2 linked regions of the Exiguobacterium sibiricum 7-3 genome follow. The protein of the gene in region 1 binds, or shares a complex with, the protein of each later gene. Links are inferred from orthologs where the notes say so. Each region holds a gene or a part of one and is shown on either strand. Other genes may lie near its edges.

Region 1 (8,331 bases):
TCAACCGTCCGCGACCAAAGCAGGTTAAAGTGCTGGAACACCATCGAGACGTTTTTCCGAACACCGCGTAATTCTTTTGGACGTAACGTCGTCATTTCGACTCCGTCGATTTGGATCGAGCCACTCGTCGGAGCTTCCAACATATTCAGCAATCGAATCAGCGTCGATTTCCCTGCTCCCGAATAACCGATTATTCCAAAAATTTCACCGCGCTCGATTGTTAAGTCGACATTGACGACGGCTTCAACCGATCCGCGCTTCGAGCGATAAATCTTTCCTACATCCTGTAAGCGAATCAATACTGTCCCTCCTAAACGTAAAAAAAAGTGCGCACGTTTTAGAGCAAACGCGCGCACTTTTTCAGTACACAAAACCATTTGCTCTCATCTTGCAGACATTCGTCTGCTGGAATTAGCACCACTTCGGAATAAATTCCGCGGTTGCCGGGTTTCATCGGGCCAGTCCCTCCACCACTCTCGATAAGAGTTATCGGTATTTAGTTATTTTTAATATAATCTGAATATTAGCAGGGCTTATTTTGCTTGTCAAACAGTTTTTTCTGAAACCGGCTGAAGCAGGCTGAAAGCACGTGCTAAATCTTCTTTCAAGTCTTCTGCATCCTCAAGTCCAACCGAAATCCGGACAAGACCATCCGTAATGCCGAGCTCAGCGCGACGTTCTGCCGGAATCGAGGCATGTGTCATGCGTGCCGGAACAGAAATCAAGCTTTCAACAGCTCCAAGACTCTCAGCCAACGTGAAGAAATGTGTCGCTTCGACGAGTTTCTCCGCGTTTTCCGCTGATCCGACATCAAAGCTGATCATGCCGCCAAAACCAGTCGCCTGTTTTTGTTGTGTCGCATGTCCCGGATGTGTTGGAAGTCCTGGGTAGAAGATGTTTGAGACGACGTCTTGTTCCTGTAAGAACTGAACGAGATCATGTGATGTTTCTTCGATTGCATCCATCCGGATACCAAGCGTCCGTAATCCACGGACGAGCAGGAAGCTGTCCTGCGGTCCAAGAATACCGCCGGTCGAGTTTTGGATGAAGTGAAGATCTTCTCCGAGCTCGTCGCTGTTGACGACGACGAGTCCAGCGACGACGTCCGAGTGACCGCCGATGTATTTTGTCGCGCTGTGCAGAACGATATCTGCACCGAGTGCGAGTGGTTGTTGCAAGTATGGTGTCGCGAATGTGTTATCGACGACGAGTTTCAGGTTATTGCGCTTCGCGATTTCAGCGACAGCCGCGATATCCGTGACTTTCAATAACGGGTTCGTTGGTGTTTCGACATACAACATCTTCGTGTTGTCTTGAACCGCGGCTTCCGTCGCGGCGAGATCCGTCGTATCGACGAATGTCACTTGGATGTTGAATTTCGGTAAGACACGTTGCATCAAACGGAACGTTCCGCCGTAGACGTCATCGGTCATGACGATATGGTCACCTGACTCAAGCAGGTTGAAAACCGCGTGAATCGCAGCCATTCCTGATCCGAAGGCAAAACCACGTGCGCCACCCTCGAGGTCGGCGATCAATCGTTCAATGCTCGTCCGTGTCGGGTTGGCTGTCCGCGAGTATTCGTAGCCTTCTTTTAATTGACCGATTTTCTCTTGTTTGTACGTACTTGTTTGATAGATCGGAGGTGTAACGGCACCTGTTGCTCGATCGACGCCTGTTCCTCCATGAATCAATGCTGTCTTTTTACGCATGTGTCTCGTCCACCTTTTCAAAGATTTGTTGGCTCAAATACCGCTCGGCACTGTCCGCGAAGACGGTGACGATGGTACTGCCGGGAAAACGGTTTGCCAGATCAAGCGCTGCTACGAGTGCCGCACCGGCTGAACTGCCGACGAGCAACCCTTCACGAGCCGCCAATTCATGGACTTTCGTGAATGCATCATGATCCGAAACCGTATGAATTTCATCTACTAAGTCGCGAGAGACGAGACTTGGCCATTTGGCCGTCCCGATGCCTTCCGTCTTGTGCGGTCCGGCTGGTCCCCCATTGAGGACGGAGCCTTCCGGTTCGACGATTGCACCTTTCGTCCCGAGACGTTCTTTTAAATAAGCCGCTGTTCCGGCAAACGTTCCACCTGATCCGCATCCGGCAACGAACCAATCAATCTGATCCAGTTCCGCCATCAGCTCAGGACCAAGTGTCCGCTGATACGTAACCGGATTTTCTTCGTTTTCGAATTGAAGCGGAACATAACTGTTAGGAATCGTTTGTCCGAGTTCTTTTGCTTTATCGATCGCACCCTGCATATCGAGCTCAGTCGGTGTGTTGACGACAGTCGCGCCGAGTGCCCGCATCAACGTCTGTTTCTCCTGGCTGAACTTTTCCGGAACGACACAGATGACCTCTAGATCATATTTTTTGGCGGCGAGCGCCAAACCGATGCCGGTATTCCCGGCTGTCGGTTCGATGATCGTTCCACCTGGTGTCACATATCCTTGTTCGATTGCGGCATCAACGAGTTGAATGCCAAGGCGGTCTTTGACGCTGCCCCCAGGGTTCATCCATTCGAGCTTCGCCAAAATCCGCGTACCAGCAGGCAAATCGAATGAAGTAATCTCGTAAAGCGGCGTATTTCCGACGAGGTCGCGAACTGACTTCGCAATCATCCGAAGACGATGTCCCATTCATCACGACCGGCAAGCATTTTCTCGGCATAGTGCTTCGCTCCTTTAAGGTCGTGGGCGCTTGCGAATCCGCATTGGACTTCGTTTTGCGCTGGAATTTCTTCTGCTGCTAAGACGTCTTGTAATGTCTTCTCAACGAGTTCGCTCATTTTTTCGACAGAATCAAAGTTCATCATCGCCATGTAGAAACCTGTTTGGCAACCCATTGGCGAGACATCGATGACATCATCCGAATAGTTACGGATGTTTTCTGCCAGTAAATGTTCCAGTGTGTGCATCGCACGCATCGGCATTTGCTCGACGTTTGGTTGTGTGAAACGAATGTCGTATTTGACGACTTGGTCAACTTTTCCGTCTTTGTAACCGGCAACGCGAATATATGGTGCTTTGACTTTCGTATGATCCAAGTTAAAGCTTTCTACGTTCATTTTTTTAAGTGTCATGATTTATTCCCCCATTTTCTCGGCTTCTACGAGCCAGACGAAGTGATTGTATTGTGTGAATGTCACGTCAAATCCACGTGACGCAAAAATTTGTTCCATGACCGGAATCAGTGGATAAAACTCACGTTCCAAGTCTTCTGCCAAACCGTTAAATCCTTGTGCTTTCGCTTCAGCGATCGTCTGCAAACGCGCTTCTTCCGATACGAACATCGTGTCGGCGTAGACGATTTTTCCGTCTTCCGGCAAAATCTTCGCCATCAGATCAACTGCTTCTCCCTTTTCCTCATCCGTCAGATGATGAAACGCATAGGTCGAAACAAAACTTTTCGCATGGTCTGCCGTAAAGGACAGGAAGTGTCCGTCCTGTACAGGTAACGTCGGAATCTTATCGATGAGGATTTCCCGCATTTCCGGGCTCGGTTCCACCGCCAAAACGTCTTGATGCCGATCGAGCAACCGTTGGGTCAGGTTCCCTGTTCCAGCCCCGAACTCGACGACCGGTGAGATCGCTTTTGTTGCCACCGTATCTAATATTTCTTCATAACGACGAAAGACTTCTTTGTACTCCGGATCGTGCCCCGTAACCGTGTCGTCGTATGTTGACGCCCACTCTGTAAATACATCCATAAAACGTACTGTCATGCCTGTTCGTCCTCCGTATCTCTTTTTAATTCCGACTAATCGGATATGAATTAAAGTAATTTACCTTAATCGCATTGTAGCAGGGTCATTTCTGATTGGCAAGACGACTGCTCGAAAATCTTTCGAAAACAAAAAAAAGGCGCTGCCGGAGAACCGGCAACACGAATAATGTGGTTAGAAACACTACGAAGGAAAACCCAGCCCTGACACGAACTTCTTCGTTCGTCGTACCAGAGGACGGCGCCCTTTCGACATATAAACCAAACTGTCCTCGCATTCAGATTACCTGCTCCAATCCTGGATGGTCTTTTTGGGCCGCTTCGTCTTTGGGGGACGACTTAAGGGGAGACAAACAAACAACCTAGGATTTTGTTGAGCGGTTCTGTCATGAAAAGAAACAGCCGATTTACATCTCTGCCAGACTTCCTATAAAGTATTTCTAGAAGTTGATATGAATATACCATTCATAATTTAGCATTGTCAATCAATTATTGTAAATATTCCGACAATTTAGCGTAAAGAGAAATCTTTTTTTGATTCCTCTTCTTATTCGGTACAAAACGCAAAGACATTTTGAACCGATTGGAAGGCATAAAGCCTTGATACGACTCGATTATCCTCGATTTTTAATAAAGCGGGAACACTCATGACCTGGGCTTGTTCCAAAAACTCCGGAATGAAATTTCCATTCGCTTGTTGAATCCATTCCCCGTCTTTTGTCGCTTCGACAATCGTAAGCATCCGGCTTGCGATGGCACACGTCCCACACATCGGTGCATAGACATACAAAAAACCGTTTTCTGGTACTGCTATGACTTCCTTCATTAATCCTGTCCTCCCTTCCTATTTCTTATCTTGTGCCAGTATACAGAAAAAAAGACGACGAGGAAACGAAATCGTTTCCTTGTCATCTTTTCGTTAAGTATTACTCGTTGATCATTGATTTGTAAGCAGCAGCGTCCATCAATGCTTCGACTTGTGCTTCGTCTGCGATCTCGATATCGACCATCCAAGCACCTTCGAATGGTGATTCGTTAACGAGTTCCGGGGAATCTGACAGTGATTCATTGATGGCAACGACTTTCCCTGAAATCGGTGCGTACAATTCGGATACCGTTTTAACAGATTCGACTGAACCAAACGGCTCGTTTGCCGAAATCGTATCGCCGACTTCTGGCAGTTCAACGAAGACGATATCGCCAAGTTCATGTTGCGCGAAATCCGTAATACCGATTCGTGCCTTGTTTCCTGTTACTTCGACCCATTCATGCTCTTCCGAATAACGTAGATTGTCTTTGACTTGACTCATTTGCGATTCCCCCTGTGATCTATAGTGGACTAACGCATTCAGTATACCAAATGAACTAGCCTTCTTAATACCATTTTCCGTGATAGAGTTCTTCTTTGAATCCAATCGTCACGTCTTTCCCGTCTGTTACGATCGGTCGTTTGAGCAACATGCCGTCACTCGCGAGCAATTCATATTGCTCCTGTTCCGACAGATTCGGCAGGCGGTCCTTGATGCCTTGCGAACGGTACGATTGACCACTCGTGTTAAAAAACTTCTTCAATGGCTCGCCACTCTTTTGATGAAGTGCCTGAATCGTCTCGGCACTTGGTGTCTCCTCGACGATGTGTTTATAATCGACCTCGACGCCATTTGCCTCAAGTGCCTTTTTTGCTTTGACACACGTACTGCATTTTGGATAGCCATACATAGTTACCATCTTTTCCTCACCTCTGTCTTCAGACTAGCAGATTGGTCAGCCCCGTTTCAAGCGGGCAAGCGCTGCATCGATTTGATCTTGATGATGGTGATCGTGTGCAATGAAGGAGGCGACAAACGATTTCGGCCGGAATGTGCCTTCATACGTCCGTTCATATTGCTCGTCCGTCAACCGATCGAGCTGCGCGATCAATTCCTGCCGCACGGCAATCGCTTTTCTCAACAAGGCGAGTGCATCGATGTGATGGGCATATTCGACCGCCAGACGATTGAACTCATCGTAGTCGGTTTCAACCAGCGTCAACGGTTCATCCGGTAATTTCGACACCGCATGATCGAGGTAATACCGATCCCATAAAAACAGATGACTGACACATTCCTGGATCGTCCATTTATCGATTGCGAGCGGCAACCGCCATTCTTCATCCGAAAGCCGCTCCAACGATTTATAGTAATCGACGGCAAATTGAAGTTCTGTTACGTCTTGTCGCATGCCTGCTCCCTCCTTCAATGTAAAAAATTCGCCTTTACAGAGATTTTCCCTGCAAAGGCGAATCGGTAAACCTGACTTAGACAGTATATTTGTTGGCTTCGATCAAGCGTTTCGCAATCAGACGTTTTGTTCCGATCGAGTTGATTGGCTGGTACCGGCTGAACTTCTTCAGTGCCGAGAGCAACATCCGTAACTCGTCGCCGCTTGCTGCCGCGTACAATGTTTCCTTCGCGTCCCGCTCAACGCCTTCAAACGCTTGTTGTGCAAAGACCTCCGTATAACGGATTTTCAGTTCGTTCTTCTCGACGCCTTTTGCAGCAATCGCTTTTTCCGTCCGGACGATCGCCGACTCCAGCGCATAGATTGCACTCATGATGTCAGCCGTGTTCGCGAGGATTTCCTGCTCGCCTTGGAGCTTGTCCTGATACTTCTGAACGGCCGTTCCAGCCGTCAGCAGGAAGATCTTTTTCATCATCGCAAGCAAATGACGTTCACGGTCAAGAGGTTCCGATCCGACTTCCGTCGGCATGAAGCTCATGACTTCCTGTTGCAGACGTTGCGCTTCTGCGAGGAGCGGTAAGTCGCCTTTCATTGCTTTCTTCAGCAACGTGCCCGGTACGAGCAGACGGTTGATTTCGTTTGTTCCTTCGAAGATCCGGTTGATCCGTGAATCACGGTACATGTTCTCGACTTCGTATTCGGCCATGAAGCCGTAACCACCGTGAATCTGGACCGCTTCGTCGATGACATAATCAAACGTTTCCGAAGCGAAGACTTTGTTCATTGAGCATTCAATCGCGTATTCGGCAATCGCATCCGCGATTTTCTTGCCGTCTTTGCTCTCTTCTTCCGACAACTGATCGAGACTGTCCTGGAACAATCCGCCTGTCCGATAGACCGAACTTTCCATCGCATAAGTCTGCGCCGACATCGTCGCCAGCTTTTCCTGAATCAATGGGAACGAGCTGATTGGTGTTTTGAATTGTTTGCGTTCGTTCGCATACTGGACCGCAAGATCAATCGCACGTTTTGATGAACCGACCGCACCGACCGCTAATTTATAACGACCGACGTTCAAGATGTTAAAGGCGATGACGTGTCCGCGACCGATTTCACCAAGGACGTTTTCAACCGGCACTTCCGCATCTTGTAAGATTAGCGTCCGTGTTGACGATCCTTTGATCCCCATCTTTTGTTCTTCGAGTCCGGTTGAGACACCTGGATACTCGCCTTCGACGAGGAACGCCGTAAATTTATCACCGTCGATTTTTGCGTAGACGACGAACAGACTGGCGAAGCCGGCGTTCGTGATCCATTGTTTTTCCCCGTTCAAGATATAGTGCGTTCCGGCTTCATTCAAGACTGCCGTTGTCTTCGCACCGAGGGCATCCGAGCCTGAGCCCGGTTCTGTCAACGCGTAAGACGCGATCCATTCACCGGAAGACAGTTTCGGGAGATATTTTTGTTTTTGTTCTTCGTTCCCGAAGAAGACGATTGGCAATGAACCAATCCCGACGTGGGCACCATAACTGAGGGCAAACGAGCGACCACGGGCAAACTTCTCCGTGATGATTGAAGACGAAATTTTATCCATCTGATAGCCGCCGTATGCTTCCGGGACATCAGCACCGAGCAAGCCGAGCTCGCCTGCTTCGCGCAGGAGACCGACCGACAATTCGAACTCATGTTTTTCAATCCGGTCAAGAACCGGTACGACACGGTCTTCGACGAACTTCGCCGTCATGTCACCAATCATTTTGTGTTCTTCCGAAAAATCTTCCGGTGTAAAGAGACGATCCGCTTGTAACTCATCCAGTACAAAACTTCCACCTTTAATCAATTCGTTTGTTGTTTGGCTCATTGTCCTGTTCCTCCTTCAACTAGTTCGAATACACCGGCAGCACCCATGCCGCCGCCAATACACATCGAGACGACGCCGTATTGGACGTTCCGTCGTTTCATTTCATGCAAAAGTGTTAACGTCAGTTTCGTTCCTGTACAACCGAGCGGATGACCGAGCGCAATCGCGCCGCCGTTGACGTTGACGATGTCTTCGTTCAGTCCGAGTTCCCGGATGACACCGAGTGACTGGGATGCAAAGGCTTCGTTTAATTCAATCAATCCGACATCTTCGAGCGTGATGCCAGCGAGTTCAAGTGCCTTTGGAATCGCGACGACCGGTCCGATTCCCATGACTTCCGGACGGACACCACCGACGGCAAACGATTTGAACTTTCCGAGAATCGGCAGTCCTTGGCGTTCCGCTTCTTCGCGTTCCATGATCAAGACGGCAGCAGCACCGTCTGATGTCTGAGACGAGTTGCCCGCTGTGACACTGCCGCCGAGGCGGAATGCCGGACGGAGCTTGGCGAGACCTTCCG
Region 2 (8,193 bases), 1.6 Mb from region 1 along the record:
ATCAATGTCTTCATCCCGGGCCGAAATAAAGATGACCGGTGTCGTTTCGTCGTGCGCTTTAATCCGTTTGATCAACTGAAAACCGTCCAAATCCGGCAACATGATGTCAAGTATCCACAAATCAGGTTTTTCAATGATGGCAGATGCTGCCGCTTCCCCTGATGTAAACGATTTTACTTGCCAACCTTCCTGCTCCAAATACTTGACCAAGACGCGGTTCAAGTTCACCTCATCGTCAACTAAATAAATCGTATGCATCATCATCACTCCTGCTTAAGTTCTTTTTTTTCAGTGTAACAAAGGATTTCCGCAGAATTATGGGAGAATCTAAAATTATACAAAAAAACGCTCTTTTCTGAAGAAAAGAGCGGCGTACATTAGAACTAATTATTTTACAAGGCGCAACGATGGATATGTCGCACGTTCTACATGTGTTTTTGTGTTTGCCGATACATGACGGCGTTCCGTTTTCACTACGTGTGTCAGGAACGTGGCACCGCCACCAAGTAAGACGGTTACACCAGCCATTAAAATAATCTCCATTGTTTTCGCCACCCTTTTCTATCGCAATTGATAATCAGTATCATCCTCAAGATGACTATATCATGCTTGATAGAAAATGAGAAGCATTCTCAGATAATTAATCGGTTAAAAATTTCCGTTGTTCTTCTTCATGACGTTTCCGAATGATATCACGCCATTGAAACGCTCCCTGTTCCAACCCATTAATCAAGATTTCGGCGGTTCCGACATTTGTCGCAAGTGGTAAATCATAGACGTCACACAATCGGATCAAAGCCGATACGTCCGGTTCATGCGGTTGGGCCGTCAGAGGATCCCGCAGAAAAATGACGATATCAATTTCTCCCCGAGCGACCATCGCTCCGATTTCCTGATCTCCTCCAAGCGGTCCCGATTTACAGCGGTGGACCGTTAATCCTGTTGCCTCCATGATTCGTTGTCCTGTCGTACCTGTGGCATATAAAGTATTTTTGTCAAAATAAGCTTCATACGCCCGTGTAAACATCATCATCTCGTCTTTTTTTTCATCATGTGCAATTAAAGCAATATTCATTTCCTCTCCCCCTCCTTACCTATATGCACGCAAAAAGAACTTCAGAAACCTGAAGTTCTTTTTGCTATATTTAAATTATGAATTGGTTGGTTGTTTTTTTAATACAGTCCGTAAAATCTTACCGGTTGTATTCCGTGGCAATTGATCAATGAATTCAATGCGTGTCGGGCACTTATACTTTGCGAGTGAAATGGCACAGAAATCGAGGACTTCCGTTTCGGTCAACGGTTCACGCAAGACAACAAACGCCTTCACTGCTTCGCCCATTTCTTCATCCGGTATACCGATGACAGCTGCTTCGACAATCGATGGATGTTGATATAAGATTTCCTCGACTTCACGGGGATAGACATTATATCCGCCGACGATAATCATATCTTTTTTCCGGTCGACGATATAAAAGTATCCATCCTCGTCTTGTCTTGCTAAATCACCGGTGTAGAGCCATCCTTCTTTTAGCGTCGCTTGTGTTTCTTCAGGCATTTTGTAGTATCCGGTCATGATGTTCGGACCACGCACGATCAATTCTCCGACTTGACCAATCGGAACTTCCTGTCCGAGCTCGTCGACGACCTTGTTTTCAACGTCGATGATCGAAGGTCCGATCGATCCTGGCTTTTGCACACCATCCAAAGGATTGAAACAGGTGACGGGAGAAGCTTCTGACAGACCGTATCCTTCAAGGATATGGCAGTTAAAGGTTTGGTCAAATGCTTGAAGCAACGGCACCGGTAAACTGGCTCCACCTGAAACGAACAACCGGATCGAGTCAAACGCACTTGTATATTCCGGATGCGCTTTTACTGTCTGTAACAGGAAGTTATACATCGTCGGTACACCAGCAAAAATCGTTACCTGTTCTTTTTTCGCCAGTTCAAACGTCTCCTGTGGTGAAAAACGAGAGGCGATGATAACCGTCGCCCCGTGTGCCAGTGACGCATTGACGACGACCGTCAAACAAAAGACATGAAACATCGGTAACACAGCGAGTGTCCGGTCCTGTTCCGAGACATGTAAGTATTCCCCGATGGAACGTGCATTGGAAGTCAGGTTTCGATGTGATAACATCGCTCCTTTTGGTTTCCCTGTCGTCCCGCTCGTATACAGGATGACGGCGGTCTCATCCATTTCATACGTCACTTCTTGAATCGGATGTTCAATCTCTAACCAACGTTCAAGCGTCGTGAACTGAACATTTCCAAGGTGTTCTTCAGGACCGACTTGACCGTTAAACGGAACGGAGACGACGACGGCAAGATGCGGTAAATGAACCAATCGCTCTTTTGCCGCTTCAACGAGAGGTGCGATTCCTAGAATTCCTTTGACATCCCCGTTCATTAAGATGTAACCGAGTTCATCCGGCGTATAGGTCGGATTGATCGGGATGGCAACCGCTCCCTGCTTCATGACAGCATAATAACCAATCAAGAAAGCCGGACTATTCCCAAGTATTAGAGCAACGTGATCCCCTTTTCGAATTCCATGTGACTCGAGTGCTCCGGCGGCCCGGTGAAACTTCTCAACAAATTCACGATAACTGACTGCGACATCTTCAAATACGTAGGCGATGCTATCCGGACGTTGCCGAGCCGTTTCTTCCACCGAATGAATCAATCCCATCATAACTAGCTTCCCCCTTCGAATGAATAACCGTTCATTTTTAATGCAAAAAAAATCCATACATGACGTGTCCGCCTGTATGGATAGTGTAGCATTTTATGGAAACGTTTTCACGTTCTTTCTTTTTAACCGTTAACGATGACGCCACCGTTTAGATGCAGGACTTGACCGGTCATATAACTTGAATCGTTACAAGCTAAGAAGACATAGGCTGAAGCCATTTCTGCCGGTTGTCCAGGACGATCCATAGGTGTATTTTTACCAAATGTTTTTACAGATTCATCAGGGAATGTATCTGTGATCAACGGTGTCCAAATCGGACCCGGTGCAACCGCATTGACACGGATTCCCTGTTTCGCAAGGTTCATCGACAGACTGCGTGTAAAGCTGACGATGGCTCCTTTTGTCGACGAATAATCGATTAACAGTGAGTTTCCTTCATACGCTGTCGAAGAAGTCGTATTGATGATGGCTGAGCCGAGCGTCAAGTGAGGTAAGGCGGCGCGTGCTAAACGCATCATTCCGAAAATATTCGTTTTGAATGTTTTTTCCATGGACTCATCCGTGATGTCGAGCAACGAATCTTCCGGTTTTTGCATACTGGCATTGTTGACGACGATATCAAGACGACCAAAACGGTCGATGGTTTTTTTGACGAGTTCTTCACAATAGGCACCGTCTCCGATGTCTCCTTGCGAAAGTAACACTTCGCCACCGAGTTCTTCGAGACGGGCTTTTGTTTCTTCGGCACCTTCTTTGTCGCCGTAAAACGCGATGACGATTTTAGCACCTTCTAATGTATAAGCAATCGAGATGGCCCGTCCAATTCCTGAATTCCCACCTGTCACGATTGCGACTTTCCCTTTTAATTTTCCGGCAGCACGGTAATCGTCCCGCTCATAATACGGCAACGGCTGTTGATCTTCCGTTTTCGGTAGTCCCTCGGAAACTTTTTCAAAATTGATGAAGTCGTTTAATGTACCCTCTAAAAAGTTATCTTTATTGTAGCCCATGAAAAAAGCTCCCCCTATGCAAGTTGATAGAGAGAGTTTTCCCAAAAAAGCTTATGCTAAAACGTCAAGCACTTCGTCCAGCTCCACGGCACCAAAATATTTCTTTAATTCGTACTGACTCAAGACTTCGCGTAACGAAGACCGGTCATACCGTTTTCCTTCTAATGCCCGGGCGATTTCTGACGCGTCCTCAACCCCGAAGAAGTCTCCGTAAATTTTCGCTTCCTCGATGATTCCTTTTTTCACATTCAACCGGAAATCAATCGTTCCGATCGGGAATCGTTTTTTATGGATCACATCAAACTTCGGTGATTTACCGAAATTCCAATCCCAATTTCCGTAACGTTCCGCTGAAATCGCATGAACTTTTGCCCAATCTTCATCCGTTAAGACGTAACGTTCCATCTCTTTTCCTTCATAAATCGATTCAAGGAGATGTTCGACGAATTCATCCATCGTCAATGGCTCTGTCAAAAATTCCGAAATGTTCGCGACCCGGCTGCGGACCGATTTGATTCCTTTTGAGCGCATTTTTTCTTCACTGACGACCAATGCATTGACGACTTCTTCAATGTTCGAATCAAGCATCAATGTACCATGGCTGAACATCCGGCCTTTTGTCGTAAACTGTGCGTTTCCGCTGATTTTACGGGTTCCGACATGAATGTCATTACGACCGGAAAGCTCTGCTTCGACACCCAATTTGTGCAGTGCTTTTACGACCGGCTCCGTGAATTTTTTATAGTTGTTGAATGAATCTCCATCATCTTTCGTCAGGAAACTGAAGTTCAGATTGCCGAGATCGTGGTAAACGGCACCGCCGCCTGACAGGCGACGAACCACATGAATCCCGTTTTCCTCAACGTATTTTAAGTTGACTTCCTCGTTCGTATTTTGGTTTTTACCGACGATAATCGACGGACCGTTGATGTAGAACAGGAAATAATCTTCTTCGCTGACATTTAAATTATTTAAAATAAAGTCCTCGACAGCAAGATTGATCCGTGCATCGTGGATATCTGGATGGAAAATGAATTTCATAAGTTTCATGTACTCCTTTAACAAGCAAATTTAGTTACAGCCGTCGACTCCGCAGGCATCACCTTCAGCTACGATTTCTACCTTTTGTTCCTGCTGCATCCGGTCCAACACTTGGCTGAAGGCTTCAACAGGCTGTGCTCCTGAAATCGCATACTTCCGGTCGAATACAAAGAACGGTACACCGGTCACACCTAGTTCACGAGCCATGTCTTCTTCTTGACGTACTTCATCAGAAGATTCGTCAGATGCGAGAAATGCCTCGACGGTTGCTGTCTCCAGTCCAGCTTCGGTCGCAATCCGCGTCAAAATCGAATCATCATTTAAATTTTCACCGTTCATGAAATAGGCTTGGAACAATCCTTCTGATACTTCATCCATTTTATCATGTTTTTTAGCGAGTTGAGTCAGGCGGTGAGCTTTAAATGTGTTTGCCGGAATGACACGATCCATTTCGTATGTCAGACCGTCTGTCTTCGCGGAATCAACGACTCCTTGTGACATTGATCGCGCTTGTTCAACGGATGTTCCGTACTTCGCCGCTAAAATTTCATACAGCCCCATCGTCGGTGTTTCAGGTGCTGCCGGGTCAAGCTCAAAACTTTTGAACTCTACCTCGACGTTCGTTGCACCATTTGCCTCAATTGCCTTTTCCAAACGTTTTTTACCGATATAACAAAACGGACATGCGTAATCTGACCAGACTTCTACTTTCATCTTGTTCCATCTCCTTCATATAGATATCATGTACGTTTAGCATAATCGCCCGAACGTTTGCTTGCAATGAATCTGATTTCATATGACAGCAAAAAACTCCTTTGCCGAAAGCAAAGGAGTTTTTGTCGAACAAGTATTTATTCTGTGACGAGTGCGTGAGCCGCATCCTCAATTTCGATATCGAGTTCTTTTGTATACTCTGCTGTTTGCGCAGGTGTCCAGTTCAAGTGACGAGCCATCTCTTTGATGACCGCTTCTTTATACTGACGTGCCCAAGCAATATCAAAGAAGACAGCGCCAGTACGTCGGATGAAGAAATCGATTGGACGTGCCACCATTTCGTGGTTGATTCCGTAATGAAGCTGTGCATAGACATCACGCGGTAATTCTGTTTCAGCCGCATCATACGCTGCCGCATATTCAAGAACGACCGGCACGTTTGAGCCATATCGTTTCGCAAGGAATAACACTTCTTCTGATGTTAATCCGTTTGCTGGTGCTTGTGATTTCAAGAACTTCGCGTATCCAGCTGCCCCTCCGACATGACCGCCTGAAATCGGCATGTTTTTTGTTGCACACCGTGCATAGGCACGGTTTGTTTCTTGTTTTAATAATTTGGCGACAAGGTCAACGACATGCTCACCCATTTTACGATAGCCAGTCAGTTTTCCGCCGGCAATCGTAATCAAACCGGATTCAGACTGCCATACTTCGTCTTTCCGCGAAATTTCAGACGGGTCTTTTCCTTGTTCATAAATCAATGGACGAACACCAGCCCAGCTTGATTCTACATCTTCCGCTGTCACTTTCACTTCAGGGAACATGTAATGAATCGCATCGAGGACATACTCTTGATCTTCGACTGTAAACTTCGGATGTGATGTGTCTTTGTCAAAGAACGTATCTGTTGTTCCAACATAAGCTTTTCCGTCGCGTGGAATGGCAAAAATCATCCGGCCATCCGGTGTATCAAAGTAGACTGCTTGTTTCAGCGGGAATTTTGACTGATCGATGACGACGTGAACCCCTTTTGTCAAACGCAGTTGTTTTCCGACTTTCGAACCGTCTTTTTCACGCAATTCATCGACCCAAGGACCGGTTGCATTCACGACTTTCTTCGCACGAATTTCATGTACGTCTCCTGTCGCGAGATCCGTCACACGCATTCCGACGACTTTTCCGTTTTCATACAGAATTTCTTCCGCTTTCGTGTAGTTGACGACACGTGCTCCGTGAGCAACTGCTTCTTTCATGACTTCGATCGTTAAACGGGCATCATCTGTCCGATACTCAACGTAGTAGCCGCCGCCTTTTAGACCGTCTTGTTTCACAAGCGGCTCTTTTGCCAATGTTTCTTTTGCCGACAACATCGAACGCCACTCTGAACGCTTAACGCCTGCCAAGAAATCATAAACACGTAACCCGATTGACGTACTGAACGGTCCGAACGTACCGCCTTTATGCATCGGTAACAACATCCATTCCGGTGTCGTAACGTGTGGTCCGTTTTCATAAACGATGGCCCGTTCTTTCCCGACTTCGGCAACCATTTGGATTTCGAATTGTTTCAAATAACGTAAACCACCATGAACCAATTTCGTTGAACGGCTTGACGTTCCCGCTGCAAAGTCTTGCATCTCAACGAGTCCAATCTTCATGCCACGTGACGCGGCATCAAGTGCGATCCCAGCTCCCGTGATTCCTCCACCTACGACAAGTAGATCAAGTTCTTCACGCGTTAATCGATTGTAGACCTCTGCACGGTTTTTGCTTGAAAATTGTTGGTTTGCCATGAATAGTTCCTCCTGTATGGGTTCGAAAAAAAAGAGACCACAACAAACAGACTGACGGTGTCAACTGTTGCTGTGGTCTCTCCATATTCTCCGACCGGTTTATTAACTTGTACCTAATATAACATATGTCACATCATTTAAACAACATCGCCGCTTGAACAGCTTTTTTCCATCCAGCGTAAAGATCTTCGCTCTCTGCTTCCGCCATATCCATCTCAAAGCGACGATCCATCTTCCAGTGGGCTGAAATCTGTTTTTGATTCTCAAAGAATCCAACAGCTAGTCCTGCAAGATATGCTGCCCCGAGGGCCGTCGTTTCATTAATTTCCGGACGCTCGACCGGTGCTTGGATGATATCACTCTGGAATTGCATGAGGAAATCATTTTTAACGGCACCACCATCGACACGTAAGGCAGACATTTCGATTCCGGAATCCTGTTCCATCGCTGTCAAGACGTCACGCGTCTGATATGCCAGCGATTCAAGTGTCGCCCGGATGAAGTGTTCTTTTTCCGTTCCCCGCGTCAGACCGAAGACTGCACCACGGACATCACTGTCCCAGTACGGTGTCCCGAGACCGACGAATGCAGGAACGACGTAGACCCCGTCTGAAGACGTCACACGCGTCGCGTAAGCTTCTGTTTCCTTCGCATCGTTAATCAGGCGAAGACCATCTCGTAACCATTGAATCGCTGAACCTGCCACAAAAATACTGCCTTCGAGCGCATACTGGACTTTTCCGTCGATTCCCCACGCAATCGTCGTCAAGAGACCGTGTTCCGATGTCACAGCTTTGTCGCCCGTATTCAGCAACATGAAACATCCTGTTCCGTATGTGTTTTTCGCCATTCCTTTTTCGAAACAAGCTTGACCGAATAAAGCGGCCTGTTGATCTCCGGCAGCTCCGGCAATCGGAACCGATTCACCGAAGAAGTG

The links.
Region 2: the proteins of gcvH (region 1) and P402_RS0112890 are in contact, whole or in part, in a crystal structure (PDB 3A7A), measured with the Escherichia coli proteins. The link is inferred for Exiguobacterium sibiricum 7-3 from one-to-one orthologs.

Annotation. Positions count from the first base shown.
Region 1 is NZ_KK211190.1:711,232-719,562, reverse strand. What follows is about bases 3,349-6,255. They hold gcvH (glycine cleavage system protein GcvH), read right to left. Parts: upstream 5,041-6,255; coding sequence 4,657-5,040; downstream 3,349-4,656. Other genes in these bases: P402_RS0104555 (acyl-CoA dehydrogenase family protein), read right to left, coding at 6,027-6,255; P402_RS0104560 (DinB family protein), read right to left, coding at 5,495-5,950; P402_RS0104565 (arsenate reductase family protein), read right to left, coding at 5,105-5,458; P402_RS0104575 (thioredoxin family protein), read right to left, coding at 4,278-4,556; P402_RS0104580 (class I SAM-dependent methyltransferase), read right to left, coding at 3,349-3,731. In the rest of the region: P402_RS0104600 (methionine ABC transporter ATP-binding protein), read right to left, coding at 1-299; P402_RS0104595 (bifunctional cystathionine gamma-lyase/homocysteine desulfhydrase), read right to left, coding at 546-1,712; P402_RS0104590 (PLP-dependent cysteine synthase family protein), read right to left, coding at 1,705-2,628; P402_RS0104585 (S-ribosylhomocysteine lyase), read right to left, coding at 2,625-3,089; more of P402_RS0104580, read right to left, coding at 3,093-3,348; more of P402_RS0104555, read right to left, coding at 6,256-7,811; P402_RS0104550 (acetyl-CoA C-acetyltransferase), read right to left, coding at 7,808-8,331. UniProt on the Escherichia coli protein: The glycine cleavage system catalyzes the degradation of glycine. The H protein shuttles the methylamine group of glycine from the P protein to the T protein.
Region 2 is NZ_KK211190.1:2,291,311-2,299,503, forward strand. The notes cover bases 2,755-5,523. They hold P402_RS0112890 (lipoate--protein ligase), read right to left. Parts: upstream 4,750-5,523; coding sequence 3,760-4,749; downstream 2,755-3,759. Other genes in these bases: P402_RS0112885 (SDR family oxidoreductase), read right to left, coding at 2,821-3,708; P402_RS0112895 (DsbA family oxidoreductase), read right to left, coding at 4,780-5,463. Outside these bases: P402_RS0112865 (response regulator transcription factor), read right to left, coding at 1-261; P402_RS17080 (hypothetical protein), read right to left, coding at 388-543; mgsA (methylglyoxal synthase), read right to left, coding at 641-1,075; P402_RS0112880 (fatty acid--CoA ligase family protein), read right to left, coding at 1,151-2,695; P402_RS0112900 (glycerol-3-phosphate dehydrogenase/oxidase), read right to left, coding at 5,601-7,256; glycerol kinase GlpK, read right to left, coding at 7,390-8,193. UniProt on the Escherichia coli protein: Catalyzes both the ATP-dependent activation of exogenously supplied lipoate to lipoyl-AMP and the transfer of the activated lipoyl onto the lipoyl domains of lipoate-dependent enzymes.